One region of the Oleiphilus sp. HI0086 genome, then DNA from elsewhere that is predicted to be linked to it. Evidence: predicted binding sites of a transcription regulator. Region 1 holds the regulator's gene; each other region holds the start of a gene.
What was found. The regulator PhoB, encoded in region 1, activates phosphate uptake and scavenging genes when phosphate is short. The targets are predictions, from matches to a motif close to TGTCATANNNNTGTCANA.

Region 2: A3756_RS00880 (PstS family phosphate ABC transporter substrate-binding protein) is a predicted target of PhoB. The motif match lies at 2,018-2,035, and genes of this name have one in related genera.
Region 3: A3756_RS02320 (NAD(P)H-quinone oxidoreductase) is a predicted target of PhoB. The motif match lies at 2,156-2,173, and genes of this name have one in related genera.
Region 4: A3756_RS18525 (alkaline phosphatase PhoX) is a predicted target of PhoB. The motif match lies at 2,622-2,639, and genes of this name have one in related genera.

The regions. Positions count from the first base shown of each region.
Region 1 is NZ_LWFZ01000001.1:9,344-13,627, reverse strand. Features, by position in the region: gene cysZ (sulfate transporter CysZ) at 1-602, shown strand, start outside; gene phoR (phosphate regulon sensor histidine kinase PhoR) at 617-1,957, opposite strand; gene phoB (phosphate regulon transcriptional regulator PhoB) at 2,134-2,829, opposite strand; gene ubiA (4-hydroxybenzoate octaprenyltransferase) at 2,949-3,830, opposite strand; gene A3756_RS00050 (chorismate lyase) at 3,835-4,284, opposite strand, start outside.
Region 2 is NZ_LWFZ01000058.1:85-4,368, forward strand. Features, by position in the region: partial or broken gene A3756_RS00875 (phosphate ABC transporter permease) at 1-814, opposite strand, end outside; gene A3756_RS00880 (PstS family phosphate ABC transporter substrate-binding protein) at 971-1,939, opposite strand; gene A3756_RS00885 (acyl-CoA thioesterase) at 2,300-2,698, shown strand; gene A3756_RS00890 (ATP-dependent helicase) at 2,711-4,284, opposite strand, start outside.
Region 3 is NZ_LWFZ01000167.1:13,134-17,417, reverse strand. Features, by position in the region: gene A3756_RS02325 (acyl-CoA synthetase) at 1-1,038, opposite strand, end outside; gene A3756_RS02320 (NAD(P)H-quinone oxidoreductase) at 1,069-2,052, opposite strand; gene A3756_RS02315 (lysophospholipid acyltransferase family protein) at 2,235-4,046, shown strand; gene A3756_RS02310 (alpha/beta hydrolase) at 4,046-4,284, shown strand, end outside.
Region 4 is NZ_LWFZ01001040.1:2,663-6,946, forward strand. Features, by position in the region: gene A3756_RS18520 (hypothetical protein) at 1-583, opposite strand, end outside; gene A3756_RS18525 (alkaline phosphatase PhoX) at 670-2,553, opposite strand; gene hflK (protease modulator HflK) at 2,724-3,614, opposite strand; gene hflC (protease modulator HflC) at 3,598-4,284, opposite strand, start outside.

The DNA of each region.
Region 1 (4,284 bases):
CAGAATGGCTAGGATTCATGGAGTGGTTATTCTGGGGAATCTACTTCTTAGCCATCTTAATGACGCTGTTTTATGGCTTTATTGCCGCCGCGAATTTAATCGGCGCTCCTTTTTATGGCTACCTGGCAGAACTCACTGAAAAGCACTTAAGCGGCCAAGATAAAGGTGAAGACTTCTCATGGAGCGAGCTACTGGCAATGGTTCCCAGAACCATCATGCGAGAACTCCAAAAGCTTGTTTATTATATCCCGCGGGTGCTAGTGCTATTGGTTTTAGGCTTAATCCCCGGCTTGAATGTGATTATTGCTGTTATCTGGATTATTTTCTCAGCCTGGATGATGGCCATTCAATATATCGACTACCCGGCAGATAATAATAAGATGAGCTTCCCCGATATGAAAAACTACCTGGCTAGCCATCGTCTGACATCACTAGGTTTTGGGCTGGTAACGTTTGGGGCAACGCTTCTGCCTATCGTGAATTTTCTGGCACTGCCCGCTGCGGTGTGTGGCGCGGTCGCATTTTGGGTAAACGAAGAAAGATCTTTAGGCAATATCAATATGAACTTTGAAGCAGAGGCGCAGAAAAAGCTATCCAAGTAAATGCAGATAGCTCATCAAGATGCATTTGCTAGCGCTTTCTGTTCATTAGCCGAGCTACTGGAAACCATTATCGATGCCGGGAAGTGACAAATAAACTCACTGCCTATGCCTTCTTCACTATGGATTTCCAGCTCGGCATTATGATTGATCAATACATGCTTCACGATCGCTAAGCCCAAGCCTGAGCCGCCACTTGAGTGGTCTCTGCTGGGGTCCGTTCGATAGAAGCGTTCCGTCAAGTGAGGGATGTGAACGGAATCAAAACCTTCACCGGTATCACGCACACAAAAGTGAGCACCTTCTTCATCCAGCCACCAGCTGATGTCGATATCACCACCGGTGGGCGTATACTTAACTGCATTAAACGCAAGGTTTGAGAAGGCGCTATAAAGCTGACGAGAGTCACCGGTAAATAAACAGGGTTTGGTGCTTTCAAAGTCCAAACGAATATTCTGATTTTTGTCAGCGCTAAAGGCTCGTGCGTCGCGGTAGACTTCTTGTAGTACCGGTTCGATATCGATCGCTTGAGTATTACTAGGCAGGCCTTCAGTTTCATACTTGGCGAGTAACAAGAGGTCACTAATCAGGCTTTCCATCCGTTTCGTTTGCTCTTGCATTGAATTTAAGGCTCTTCGCCACTTCTTAGGTGTATCTTCAGCATCCTGGAAGGTTTCGATATAACCTCTAATAACCGTCAATGGCGTTCTCATATCATGAGAAACATTGCTAACGAAGTCACGCCGCATCTGTTCAAGTCGCTGCACACGCGTCACATCTTGCGCGAAAACCAAGCGGTCATCTTTGCCAAACAAAGTGATATGTACTTGCAAAGTTGCACTTTTATTTAAAGGTGAACGTAGCTCTAAAGGTTCGTCGTAATTCTTGCTTTCAAAATATCGCTTAAAGGAAGGGTCTCTAAGCAAATTTGTTATCAGCTGACCTCTATCTGACTCTCGTTTAAAGCCAAGTACTGTACTTGCAGAGTCATTCCACCAGTCCATCGCACCTTCAGAGTTAGTCATGACGACAGCCTCTTTTAGTGCATTGGTAGATAATTGGACACGAGCAATCATTGACCGCAAGTTTTCTTGAGTAATGCGATTTTGATATTGAATTTGATATAGACCGTCAAACAGATCGCCCCATAAACCATGGCTTTCGGGAATTGCTTGGTCTTCTTGTACACTGTAAAGCCAACGATGCAGCTTAACAGCCTGGCTGATTGTCCAGGCTAAGTAGGCAAAGCAGCCAATCGCGAGAACCCACGCTAATTCCCCAATCAGCAGGCCAAGTACCAGCAAGCCAATCACAGCCCAAAAAAGGGAGTATAAGTGACCGATGATTCGTTTGTGCATAACCTTATGCTCCAGCACAGGAAGACAGATTCATTCTCTGATTCAATAGTTTGCCATTAAAACGCAAACGGTACAGAGAGTGTGCACCCTTCGTCAATGATCGAAGTCATGTGCATGAAAAATCGAGCTCCTTGCCACCTTTCTTATTTTATAACAAAGTTACCAATGCTCAAGCGCTATGCAGCACCTTGAGCAGAAAAACGATAGCCAGTACCTCGAACAGTTTGAACCAGGTATTCATGCCTTTCACCTAATGCCTTGCGAAGGCGCCGAATATGAACATCAACGGTTCGATCTTCAACATAGACATTGCCACCCCAAACTTGATCAAGTAGCTGGGAACGGCTATAAACGCGGTCTTGATGCGTCATAAAGAACTGCAGTAGCTTAAACTCAGTTGGCCCCATGCTCAGCAAATTATTGTGAGCGGTAACGCGATGACAAACTGGGTCAAGTACCAATCCATCTATTTCGATTTCACTTTCGACACCCGCAGGCGTCGCACGACGAAGTACAGCTTTAAGACGAGCAACCAATTCACGAGGAGAAAAAGGCTTAGTAATATAGTCGTCGGCACCGACTTCCAAACCCTGTACTTTATTATCCTCTTCGGTTTTAGCTGTCAGCATAATAATAGGGATATCACTGGTCGCTTCATTGCGTTTCAAGCGTCTTGCCAATTCAATTCCGCTAGTGCCTGGCAACATCCAATCAAGTAAAATCATATCGGGACGTTGATCCACAATAGCAATAAATGCATCCTGCGCATTTGAAGCTTCGATACAATTGTAATCAGCCATTTCTAAAGCAACAGCAATCATTTCTCTGATTGATGCTTCATCATCAACAATTAATACGGTTTTTTCTGACATAGTACTTACTCCAAAAATCAAACTGTATTAAAACGGCAAGCTGTTACAGTTTTATGACACTACACTGTAAGCCTATGCTGAGAACCTAATGAGCGCTCCTTTTTGCGAAGTTTTACAATTCACCTGACATAAAAGTCTAGAAACAGTCCCAGGAATAAAACCATACCCACCCAGTTATTGTTCAAAAACGCCTTAAAGCACTCATCTCTGTCACGATGGCGAATCAAGTGCTGCTGATATACAAATAGTACCGACGCAACGACAATACTCAGAAAGTAAAACTGCCCCATTTCAAGCTGTTCACCTAACAAGCTCAGCGTCAATATCACCAAAACCTGCAAAAATGCGATAATCGCCCGATCAGCCGAACCAAATAAGATGGCCGTGGATTTAACGCCGATTTTGATATCATCATCCCTATCGACCATGGCATACATCGTATCATAAGCAACGGTCCACAAGACTGTTGCCATATAGATCAACCAGATATGCGCAGGCAGTTCATTCACTTGCGCGGCATAAGCCATAGGAACGGACCAGGCAAATGCAGCACCTAAGACCACCTGTGGTAAATAAGTATAGCGCTTCATGAAGGGATAAGCAGAAGCAAGTGCGAGTGCACCAAATGAAAGGTAAATTGTCAGTTCATTGGTAAACAAAACCAGGATGAAAGACAACAGACATAAAACGGCGAAAAAGATCAAAGCCTGTTTTGCACTCACCCGCCCCGTCACCAGAGGGCGAGCTTCAGTGCGCTTTACATGACCGTCTATTTTTCTATCCGCAAAGTCATTGATTACGCAGCCTGCCGAGCGCATGAAAACAGAGCCGGCGATAAAAATAGCTAACACATCCATAGCTGGTATGCCCTCGGCAGCAAACCATAATGCCCAAAGCGTTGGCCACAAAACCAGATAAATACCTATAGGCTTATCCAACCTCGCAAGCCTTACGTAGTCCATTGCAACACTTGCAAACGCGGGTTTACTCTGAGTATTCATATGCCTATTTCTCTCGTTTGCTTGCCTCAAATACCCGAGGCATAAATAGTTCGCTCACCAGCAATGGTTTCTGACGAAGAAAAAATACCGAGCGCCGCCCAAATACGGGTTCTTTAAACTGTTTCACCAAGGAGACACTTTCAAGCTTACTACGCGTCATAACTCTGGATTTAAACAGAAATGCGCCTAAAGGCTTATCTCCCAAATACTGAAGCTGTCTTTCATAACCACTTAGCGTTGTTTTCGGAATAATACTGCGCGCTATCACCCATACTTCTCCGAAACAAAGCAGCTCAACTTCCCTGACCAGCGCTTTCTGACGCTCTCTCACTTTTAGTATCCGCCTCTCCTCAAGACTTGGTACAGCCCAGCCTTGATAAGTGACACGCACACTAAAGTTATTATTTGATGCTTCGATAAGCCTCTTGGTAAGTGAACCTTGATCAAAGACCCA
Region 2 (4,284 bases), on a different contig from region 1:
CCAGGTCGAAGATGTTGATGTCTTTTTCCGATGCTACAAAAACCCAGCGCATACCGGGTTCAGCGATGACGAACTTTGGTTCACTATTCAATGTCGGCATGCTAACAGGCTCTGCTTCAAGCATTACCTCACCGGTCATGAAGTTTTCTTCTTTTGAGAAGCGAGTTGAGAACAGTTCACTTTGATCATTCGCGCCAACGATCAAAATGGCGTCTTCAGTTAATGATAATGAGACAAATGTAATTGGGTGCCCTGATTCGTCCATATCCATTGGCTCTTCGCCAAAGGGAAACTCGATATAAGGCGTAATAAGGCGCTTATCGTTTGGATAGGTGATCTTGTAGCTGTGCTTAACGATAATAATTTGGCCATTACTCAAACCTGCCAAAATAGTGCGACTGGCGGGCTCTGCAGCACTGACGCTTGTGACACTAACGCCTTCAGGGATGGGTAGGCGCTGATTACTGACAACGCTGCCGTCTTGCGTATTGAAGAAGATAATATTGCCCTGATCCGTCACACGAAGGGCTTTTTCAGCTTGCTCTTCCATGGCGTAGTATAGCGTTGTGCCTGAGTCTGCTGCTGGAACTTGGTATTCACTGACGGCCTCAATTTCAGCCGACTCGAACAATGGCATAACTTCATAAAGCAGATAGAAGAAAATCAGCGTGATCGCCAAGATGACACTGCCTCCTCCCATGCCAATAGAGGTGCTTGCAACCTGGTCTTTGATCTTCCTAATCTTACGGTAGCGTACGAGTTTAGGGCTATCAAAGTCGAGCTTAGGTGGCTCAGATACAGCAGCTTTATTCATAGTCGTCATGTCCAGATTATCTTTGCGAATAAGATTTAGCGTGTAAAAAGTGCGCGTATTATAAAGTAAAAATCTCCTCATCATAGAATGGTGAGAAGATTTTTTATTATATTACAATTTGTAACCGTCATCCCTGACGGAAGTAGCCTGTGTTATTTACAGTAGGCCAAGTTCCTTCAAGCTCTTTTCAGCAACTTTTGAAGGTAGTGGAACGTAACCGTCTTTTACCACAACTTCCTGACCTTGCTGAGACAATACTGACTTAACAAACTCTGCTTCAAGTGGAGACAAGTCTTTGTTAGGCGCTTTATTGATGTAAACATATAGGAAGCGAGATAGTGGATATTTGCCTGTTACCGCGTTTGCTGAAGTCGCTTCAACAAATGGCTGGCTTGCTTTTTTGCTAAGTGGTAGTGCGCGAACAGATGCAGTCTTGTAACCGATACCTGAGTAACCGATACCGTTGATAGACTCAGATACGCCCTGAACAACTGATGCTGAACCTGGCTGCTCATTTACGTTGTTCTTGAAGTCACCTTTACATAGTGCTTTCTTTTTGAAGTAACCGTAAGTACCTGATACAGAGTTACGACCGAAAAGCTGAACAGTTTGGCCAGCCAAGTTACCCGTCACACCCAAGTCACCCCAAGTTTTTACTTCTTTGTCGAAGCCACACTTACGAGTAGATGAAAAAACCGCGTCGATCTGAGGAATAGTCAAACCTTTGATTGGGTTATCTTTGTTTACGAATACTGCTAATGCATCGATTGCAACTGGAACGGCTGTTGGCGCATAACCGTGACGCTTTTCGAATGCGCCGCGCTCTTTGTCTTTCATCATACGGCTCATTGGGCCAATGTTTGAGGTACCTTCAGTCAAAGCTGGAGGCGCAGTTGAAGAACCCGCTGCTTGAATCTGAATGTTTACATTTGGGTAGTTACGCTTAAAGTCTTCGGCCCAAAGTGTCATCAGGTTTGCCAAGGTATCAGAACCAACACTTGAAAGGTTGCCTGAAACGCCACTGGCTTTCTCGTATTTAGGAAGGTTTGGATCAACATCTGCGTGTGCAGTGCTCACAGCACCTAATGTACTGAGGGCTAAGATACTAACTATTTTCTTTATCATCTTGAGTGCTCCTAAGTGGCTTAATTGCCGAAAAATTTGTTTGCTTACTTTCTTGATGAGGCCACTATAAAGATGCAATGTTACAGTTATGTGACAGCTCCGTCTTGTTTGTCACATAAGTGTCATAAGAATGTAAAAAAACTGTTAGATCCCATATCTACGGGGCTTAGCGGGGAGTTGTTGTATTGCTTAGATAGCTAAATCTAAGAAAGTCGCTTCGGCATTGACCAATTTTTATGACAAAAAATGAAATATTCGGGGCCAGTTCAAGTTTTGGTCACATGTGTATGATTTTCACTGGCACTTTTCCGATCTTGGCTATACTGAAAGCAAGCCGCTTTATTAAAGGAAAGAGATCAAATGAATTCATCTGAATCGGGTTTGGGGCCTTCGGGTCGTCTGACTTTGCAAGTCATTGCGATGCCTCGTAATACCAATGTACATGGTGACATTTACGCTGGCTGGTTAATGGAACAGATGGATTTGGCCGCAGCGACCGCAGCGAGCCAGATATCTAAAGGCCGCTCAGCGACTGTTGCGATTGAAAGAGTAGAGTTTTTATCGCCAGTTTCTATCGGTGACCAAGTAAGTTGCTATACCGAGCTAATGGATACCGGGCGTAGTTCGATGAAAATTCGAGTAGAGGTTTTCGGAACCGATACACGAGGTAGTCAAACCCGTAAGATTACCGAAGCTGTTTTTATCTATGTGGCCATTGATGAAATGGGCGGTATCAGGGCGCTACCAAATAGCGATTAGGCGCTTGAAAGCCTAGTCCAATACAGTAAAGAAGCGATCTGCTGTTTCTTTACTGAATGTGCGTAGCTCTTTATCTTCGAATTCGACTGAAAAAGCATTTCCTGACTCTTCTTTTACCCAACCTAAGCCAAGTACTACATGCTTAACCGTATTTGCGAACCATATTGCACTGCTCGTTGAAGTATTTTCTGAAGCCATATCACTAGCGACCAAGGTGCACCGTAACTCTTCTGCATATTGCCTCGTAATACGACTTGGTTTGCCTAATGCGACTTCTATTTGCTTACTATCCAGAGCACTTCCCAACGCTGTGCTTTGCGGGATATTAAGCTCATGCTGGAAACGTGAAATTTGAGCTTTGCTGTTCGAAACATCTTCAGGAATAAGGAGGTGTAAGCATTCTTTGGCACGCGTCATTGCGACGTATAACAGACGCCTTTCACTTTCGAGCAAGGCTTTGCTTAGCATTTCATCTTTGTAGGTATAGGGCAGGGTTTTGTTGTTGAGACCGGGAATAATGACTTGTTTCCACTCGAGGCCTTTTGCGCGATGAATGGTCGATAGCTGGACCGTATCGGTTTTTTTAGTCTTATGGTTATGTTGCTCGGAGTCTTGTTGTAGCTTAATAAAAAGCTTGAGCGTATCTTCGAGGCTAAGCTTGTGTTGAGCTAGAAAGCGGGCAATTCCCTGAATTGAGGCGACTTTTTCCTCTGCATGATCGTGGCTCAGGCTAAGAGAACGAATCCCTTCATATAATTCAGTTTCATTAAAATAGCTTGCAAAGGTCGCGGCTAAGGGCTGCGGTTTGTTCTCTAGCGCATTCAGTGCTCTTGCCAGCCGTTCTAATTTTATAGCTTGTATACGCTTAATATCTTCAGGTATGGCTTCCTTGGTCAATTGTCCCCAATTGCTGTCATGCTGAGCAAGTGTATGACAAAAGGCCTTGATCTGTGTGTCGGGTAAACCCACATGTGGAAAATGAAACAGAAGGTCCAGTTTCAAAGCCCGTTGCTCAGTAGACATGGTTTTAAAGTGTCCACATGCCAACTCCAACAGTGCGCAAATACTTTGCGCTTCATTGGAGTGGAATACACCGGGGTAGCCATCCATATGGTAATTGATGCCGGCTTCTAACAACGCGAGCTCAATGCCCACCGTCTGACTCCAAACTCGCGTGAGAATTGCATACTGAGACAAATCCTGAGAAGGGGTGCCTGAGAGGATATCAATCACTGTCTTGGGGTCATCTTTAGACTTGTGTACTTCTACCCGGGTAGAGGGGTTTGACTCATGTGATTTGCAAAGCAGTGCTTGTCGCCCTGAGTTGTGGGAAATCAGGTGGTTCGCTAATAAAGAAACGCAATGCCCATAGCGGAATGAGTAGCTCAAATTGAGCTTCTGCGTCCCTGGAAACTGTTGGGAAAAGCCGTTAATGATGTATTCGGGTTTTGCGCCGCGGAACTCGTATATCGTCTGATCAGGGTCGCCAACGACGGTCACTTTGGCGCGGTCCCCTGCGATATAGCTTAACAGTGCGTGCTGAAGGTCGTTGGTGTCCTGGTATTCATCGACCAGCACAATATCCA
Region 3 (4,284 bases), on a different contig from region 1:
AGACATGCCGATAGCTTCGTAAATATCCTGATTAAAGCGGTCTTGCCATAACCCAAGCATTTCATCTGAAAGATGCTCGCCTGCACACATACAGTGGCGAAGTGTCGGTACATCTTTAGCTGAAAATTCAGTTTTCTGAATGATCTGGCGATAAATGGTTGGTACACCGATAAAGATTGTGCATTGGTGCTTGGCGATCAGCTTCGGCCAGGTTTCTGCCGTGGCATCGCCGTTATAAACAACGACGGTTTTGCCTAGCAGCATCGGGTCCATCATGGCGGTGCCGAGTACGTAGGTCCAGTTGAACTTACCCGAATGCAGAATGCGGTCAGTTTTATCGCTTTGGTAATCAAACCAATGGTAGGCCGCGGGTAAGCGACCCAGCAAAGCCCTGTGAGCATGCAATACGCCTTTTGGATAACCCGTGGTGCCAGAGGTGTAGACTAAGTAGGCCGGGTCGTTATAGCAGGTATTGACTGCGATTTCGTCATCGGATGAACTTGCTAGTAAGTTTGCAAAGCTTTGAAACTTAATCTTGCTACTTGTGCTGGCGGTCTCGGCGAGTTCGTCGATAATCAAAACATGAGCCAACTCTGACTCTTCTAGTGTATCCAGGTGTAGCTTCTCGGCCAGCGCAGCGGTGGTGATCAGCACTTTGGCACCAGAGTCCTTCGCCAGGTAATCAATCTCGTCGCCGCTAAGCAGAATAGAGCTGGGCACCGCAATACCGCCAAGCTTAACTGTGCCATAAAAGGCAATCGGGAACTCGATAACATTCGGTAGCCAAAGCATGACCCTGTCACCCTTTATCAAGCCCAATTCACTTAACCGTGCAGCACATTGGTTGGATGCCTTATCGAGTTGCTGATAAGAATAAGCTTGATGTAATTCGTTACTCTCATCGCCATGGTCAACGATGAGCGCGGTAGACTGCATATCAAAGTTGGGAATTTGAGGGCGCGTGCACGCAAGGCCTATATTGAAGTCTTTCGACAGGTCCAGATCATTGATTGTCTCGGGCTTGATAGGCGCTTGCATGTTTCGCTGTTCTCTTTGTGGAATGAGTGCTTAGTGTGAAAGGTCTAAAATAATTTTGCCGATATGGGCATTGCTTTCCATTAGAGTATGCGCCTCAACAACATCTTCGAGTGCGAAGGTTTTGGCGATCACAGGCTTAATGGTTTTGTTCTCTAGCAGCGGCCAGACTTTTTCTTTTAGCTGTTGCGCAATTGCGGCCTTAGCGTCCAAAGATTGAGGACGTAGCGTCGAGCCGGTCAGCGTTAAACGCTTTAGCATCACGGGCAAGAAGTTTACCTTGTTGATCGGGCCTTGAAGATAAGCAATATTGATAATACGGCCTTCAATCGCGGCGAGGAAGAGGTTCTTCTGAATATACTCACCGCCAACCATATCAAGAATTACGTCGATGCCTTTGCCGTCATTGTGGTCTTTGATAGTGGGCAGGTAGTCTTGTTCGTTGTAGTTCACTGCAAGCTCTGCACCCAGCGCTTCACAGGCTTTTGCTTTCTCATCGCTGCCTGCGGTGGCATAGACTTTTGCGCCCATCGCTTTGGCTAGTTGAATCGCCGTGGTACCGATGCCGCTGGTACCGCCATGAATAAGAAAGGTCTCGCCCGCTTTCAGCTGACCGCGATCAAACACGTTTGACCACACTGTAAAGAAGGTTTCTGGCAAGGCTGCTGCTTCCACCATTGAGTAGCCTTCAGGAACGGGTAGACATTGGCTTTCTGGTACATTTACATACTCGGCATAGCCACCACCGTTGGTGAGTGCACAAATCTTATCGCCTTGTTTTAAGGTAGTAACGGCAGAACCGACTTCGACCACTTCACCGGCTACTTCCAAACCCAATATGGGTGACGCATCTTTTGGGGCCGGGTAGTTGCCTTGTCGCTGAATCACGTCAGGGCGATTAACGCCGGCTGCTGCTACCTTCACCAGTACTTCATTTTCTTGAATGCCAGGGCGTTCGCCTTCAGCAACTTGCATGACATCAGGTGCGCCGAAGTTTGGGGTGTCGATATATTTCATTTTGGCTCTCTTGTTCGTGGCGAATTCGTATGAGTAGGCAAGCAATTTAAAGGGCTACCGGGTTAGGGTCAAGTTTATCAACTGTGTTCCGTGGTGATCCCATTGACATCAAACTGACACCAAAGCGTCACATTTGCTTCACACTGAATTACTATCCTGCCTAAAAACACAGGAGTCTAGGTATGGGTTTTCAGAGCTTGTTGGTTAACAAGGCAGTAGATAGTGAGAAAACAAACGGTACACTTCAACCTGCTGTCGAGCGCATGTCTAGCAATGATGGCCTTGCCGATAAAAACGGTGGGATTCCCGAGATATTACGAGCACCGCTTAGCTCACTATCTCGTTCACGAAAAACCTTAGACTCTTTCCTGCGAGATCATCCTCACCTTAAAGGTGTTGAGTTTGTCGAGCAGATTCTTCAGCACTTTGAGTTTTCCTTTCAGACGCCTTGGAATGAGAAAGAACGAATTCCGACTGAAGGCCGCTTGGTGATTATCGCCAATCATCCTTTAGGTACTCTGGATGCAGCGGCGGTATTCAAGTTGGTAAGTGATGTAAGGTCAGACGTGCGTGTTGTGGTCGATGAAGGCGTTCATGAGTTAGATGCGCTTGCGCCGATTACTTTGGCTTGTCAGCCTTACTCCGAGAATACGGCTAAAACACGTAATGTCGCTTTGAAAGAACACCTGGAGCGAGAAGGTGTGCTGATCTTTTTCCCCAGTGAAGAATTATCCCGTATTCGCCCGAGTGGGGTGACGGATACCAAGTGGCGTCGTGACTTTCTTGATATAGCTTTAGAAATGAATGCGCCGGTGTTGCCTTTGTATATTGATGCAGCAAACTCTGCTCTGTTTTACGGTGTGTCTGCGATCTATAAGCCGCTTTCTACCATGATGCTTGTGCCTGAAATGTATAAGCAAACACGCAAGACGGTTGCGATCCGTGTCGGTAAGCTTGTCATTCATGAGACCTATGCCAAGAGTGGTTTGCCAGTTAAGACTCAGGTCAAACTGTTCAAAAAACACCTCTATAAAGTGGGTAAGGGTAAAAAGGGGATATGGCAAACCCAGTCACCGGTTGCTCACCCTGAATCACGTCAAATACTTAAGCAGCTTATTGCTTCTCAAAACCGATTGGGTGAGACCAGTGATAATAAACAGATCTTTCTCTATAAGAACGAAGGAAGCTGCGCGGTATTGAGAGAGATTGGCCGCTTAAGGGAAATTGCCTTTCGCGCAGTGGGCGAGGGAACAGGTGAGCGGCGTGATATTGACCACTATGACTCGTCCTATAGTCAATTGGTCTTATGGGATGAAAATGAGTTGGAGATTGTCGGTGCCTATCGCCTGGGCAATGCCAAAGACATTATCGAACAGCAGGGTATTCAGGGCTTATACAGCGCCAGCCTTTTTGATTATGACGAGTCAATGCTTCCTCTACTAAAGCAAGGGGCGGAACTTGGGCGAAGTTTTGTTCAGCCTAAGTATTGGGGCAAACGAAGTTTGGATTACCTTTGGTATGGCATCGGTTCTTACTTAAGCAAGAACCCTGATGTGAAATACTTATATGGTCCGGTCAGTATCTCGAACGACCTGCCTAAAGCAGCAAAAGATTTATTAGTTTACTTCTTCACTCTTTATTTTGGCAGCTTTGACGAGACGGAATCTCGGCCTAAGGCTGTATCGAAGCACCCCTATTTGCTCTCAAACGATCTGCTTGATGCCTTGAGCCAGAATTTTTCAGGTACGGATTATAAAGAAGACTTTATGATTCTTAAGAACATCTTGTCGAATATGGGCTGTAGCGTGCCGACTTTGTACAAGCAGTATAGCGACCTATGTGAACCGGGTGGCCTAAAGTTCTTGGGCTTTGGTGTTGACCCTGACTTTGGTGATTGTATCGACGGTTTAGTGATGGTCGATGTCAGTAAGATCAAGGAAAAGAAGCGTAAGCGCTATATCCCTGAAGTTATTGAACAACAGGAAGATAAATAATGCGTGCGGCCTGGCAAGCATTGAATGTGATGTGGACATTGCATGGTGAGCAGGCGTCGGGCGAGAAGTCTGCCCGTAGCGAACTGCTTTATCTTGAGGGGAGTGATATTGATAGCAGCTGCGTCAGTGTTGATGTCTATGAACCGCATATAAAACCGAAGGGATGCATTGCGTTCTTTCACGGCATGTCTCCTTTTGGAAAAGACGATTCTCGTATCGTTACACTTTGTCAGTCGCT
Region 4 (4,284 bases), on a different contig from region 1:
TAAATGCGACCCAGTAGCTGCCGTCTTTGGCAATGCCTTCGTCGTCAAAAGCATCTGCGCCTTGCTGTAAATTTACAAGTTTTGGGATAGGGCCTTCCCAATCCGAACTTGCTTCTAATTGCTCAATTAAAGGCGTGTAGTTATCCGTATTAATGTAATCAATAACCTCTTGATCTGAGATCTGACCAACCTTTTCAGTCTTATCTTCAAACAAGTTCTTCCAATGATTGGTCACCCCAACATCAGAGAAAGCATATTCTGCCTGTAATACGCCATCGGCCATATAGTTTGTGCTGGAGCCAAAAGGATGTGTCTGGTGACAAGCCATACATGGATTGTGCTTTGCTTCATGTTTGGTATAACACTGAGGAGGGACAATCGCTTCTTTGTTATAGGTAATGCCATCTTCCGTCGCACGAAGCTGACCTGATGTTCCCTCATTAATCTCTGTCGGGAAATTAAGACTCGCTAATAGCTCTGTTTCAGCATCAGGGTCATTTTGTGTGTTGCTCTTGCTCGTATTCGAATCACTGCTACAAGCACTCATCAGAACAAGTAAGGCCAATAGGTTAATATATTTCATAAGAATTTCTTTAGTGTCTGAGAAAAAAGGAGGGCAACAATTCGCCCTCCCCTTACAGTACTCTTAGAGTACTAACTTAATGAAAACTACAGTGCTGGATCTTCATATACCCAGATAACATTGTTTTCATGATTCCCAGTATCTTCACCAATCAATAGACGACCGTCGTCCATTACAGCTAGGTTATCCGGGTTAGAGATATTGTTAACACTACACTCATTCACATCACGATCAGAGTAGTATGGGCCACCTACAATTGCAGGAACCATAGTATCAACGTCTACGTTGCCAGCGTTTTCTTTCAAGGTCATACGATATACCACACCGCATGGGCCGTGAGTGCCGTCTAGCTGGATATCACCTTCATCATCAGCCATTGTTTTGTCAAATGATGACATAGCCATATACATGTAAGCCTGATCACCATCAGCAGCACCAGCATTCCACCAGTTATCTGCAAGACCATAGTTGATAACAACACCTTCCATCTTACGGAACTCACCCGTCGCGCCCAAAGCAACAGCTGCTTTACGGCTCTCTAGGAAAGCAGGACGGTCATCAGTAAAGGGATCAGCTGCAACAGAACCGCTGCCATCTAGATCCTGAGAAAGCTTAGCTTCAGCCCAATCATTGATTTGCTGATCAGTAATATAGCTTGGGCTAGCAAGTGTGCCCGCATCATATTCAGCAATTGCAGCTTCGATATCAGCTTCAGCACCGTGCGCAAGCTCAATCCACTCAATTGCAAAAGCAGCTTCAGAAGGATCGCTAACACCATTCGTCTGAGTGACTTTCGCAGCGTATAAAGTACCAGAGCTCATATCACCTGCTGCATCAGCAACAAACTTGAAGAACACAACACCCGTTCCGTCATCACTCAAGAATACTGTTTTCTGGTCAGGCATCACTACGCTGTTTTCGTGAGAGAAGCGGCCTTGAAGCTCAAGTTTATTTAGTTCTACGTTTGCAAGCGCTGGGTCTGCAGCAGTGCTAGACGTACCGACTTCAACAATGTAGCCATACTTGTACGGGTTTGGCCATGCACCAGAACCGTCAGTTGGGTAACCCAAGTACTGAGCAAGTGATTGAGGGTTGCTGAAGTATTGATATGATTCATCAAACCAATCAGCCGTGTCATCAAAGTAAAGCTCTTCTGCTGTCAAAGGCGTGCCCCAAGGACTGACAGTACCGAAGCAGTTTACCCACGTTCCATCAACTGAAGAGAAATCTAACATACCTTCAAGAGATATATTTTGGTAACCCGTCTCACCTGCGCCAAGGTTGCTTAGGTTCATACGGCTCATGCTTCCTGGGCGGTCTTCCCAGTTAGTGTATAGGTAGAAGCCTGTACCACCGTCAGAGATAACACCGTTAAAATCCGGGTCATTAGAGCTCTTAATCAGAGTCGTGCCATCGGCAGCAAGAATATCACCCATCTCATTGCCATCGACCAAAGTATCTTCTTGCTGAGCAAGAACTTGATAACGACCTGTTGCTGTCATAACCACTTCTTTATCAGCAGTTGCAATTGGCGCATCCAAGGCAGCAAAGTTAGCCGGGAAGTTATTGAAGTCTTCACCAACAACAACACCTACAGTGCCCTTGTCAAAAATCTTGCCGTCTGCGTCAGCAGTTGTATTTGAAGAACTTGGGTGCTGAACGTTTAAGAATAATGTGCCATCAGTATTTAAGAACATACCGGTGAATTCTGCACCAACTGGCGCTGTTGCATAGCGCTTTAGCCCCATAGGAATATAGTTAGAAATACCATCGCTACCGTCTGCACCATCAGCGCCATCTGTACCGTTAGTACCATCAGTACCATTCGTTCCATCAACACCTGCTACACCAGCTGCACCTGCAGCACCCGCCTCACCATCATCACCATCTTCACAGCCTGCTAGCGCTAAGGTTGCAAGAAAAATGGCCGACACTAAAGGTCTTTTTGTAAACTTAGAACTCACACTCATCGTAACTCTTCCTCAAATAAAAAATCTTAGAATAGATGTTTTTTGCATGCGAAAGTTTGCAGAGCGGAAGTGAAAGTTTAGTGACATTTATGTGAATTAAAAAATACGGTTTCATCAATATAGAGCAGAAAAACCACATAAAAACGCACCGCGCCACTTGCGTTATAGCGCTATAACGCGGGCACCACAATTAGTCGAGATTCACTTAATAGAGACTTAAGCGTTATTAAGCGAGATTGCTGCATCACCCAGTCTGGGTTCTTGCGGTATTCGTTCAGATTACTAATAAAGCTGGCACTGGCACCTTCGGCTTTCTGTATTTCTTCTTCGATTGTCGCTTTGGCAGATTGATGCAAGGCATTGGCCTCACCTCGCGCTTGAGCCATTCTAGAGTTTCTTATGCTTTTCTGCTCCTGAACTCTTTTTCTTTTTTCCGTTCTCGCGATCGTTGCTTGATCAAAATTCTTTTTAATAGAACCGGGAGGCTTCAGCTTTTTAATTTGGATCGCAGTCAACCTGATACCTAAATTCAAGTCCCGTGCCTGCTGTTGAATGGAGTTCTTTAGATAGCTTTGAAATTGAATTCGACCCGTTGTTAACAAGTCGTTAATTGGTTTGCTGGCGATATATTGGATCACCTCAGCGGATGATACTTCAAATAGCAGCGCTTCAGGGTCGAGCGCCTGCGTACGAAAGATGCCAGGCTCCTCTATGGTATATTGAAGTATCAGACTGACCTCCAATAAGTTCTGATCACCCGTTGTCAGTTCCCGCTGAATTGGCGCCGATGTTTCCTCCACCATGTTCAGTTCCATTGAGCGTACCGAAGTCGCCTGTATCTTCTCTACCGTCTCCATGGGCCAAGGTAAATGATAATGCATGCCAGGCAAGACCTGATCGTCGACTATCTTTCCGAATCGCAATAATATTCCACGCTGCTCAGGCCCTACAGAGTAAAAGCCACTTAAGAGATATATCAACGGCAAGAGCCCTAAAAAGATCACCCACAAGACATGCTTATTTGATGCGAGTATATTTCTTAAATCACTTAGCATATGCATCTGACGCTCCGGGGCTCTCCAACAAGCGCTGGACGAGTGGTGACTCACTAGATAGAACCAAGGTCGTATCGTTGCCCATCATGTCTTTGTATAAATCCATGCTTTTTCGAAACTGATAGTATTCGGGGTCTTGGGCATAAGCCTCGGTAAATATTTCGGTTGCTCTGGCTTCCCCTTCACCCAACATGGTTTGCGACTCTCGATGCGCTTTAGCCAAAAGCTCACGTACCTCTCGTTCAGATTCAGCCTTAATTTTTTCAGCCTCTTCAGTACCTTCGGCACGATAGCGAGCAGCAATACGTTTTTGCTCTGCAATCATACGGTCATAGATAGCCTGAACATTTTGCCTAGGGAAACCAAAACGGTTCGGGCGAATAGCAAGCACTTCAATACCGTAATCCTGTAAGGCAACCGGAGCACTATTTGCAGTAATTTCCTCAAATATGCTTCGCAAACTGGATTTGTCAGGCCTTGTAGAGAATATGCCACTCAAGGTCGCATGACCTATTGCAGCACCGATATTAGACGTCACCAGATCGGTCAGCCTCGATTGGGCGACTTCGAGATTACGCAAACTACCCAGAAAAAGCTCAGGCTTTGAAATTCGCCATAAAGCGAAGCTCTGAATCACTAAATTTCGACGATCGCTTGTCACATATTCAGATGCAGG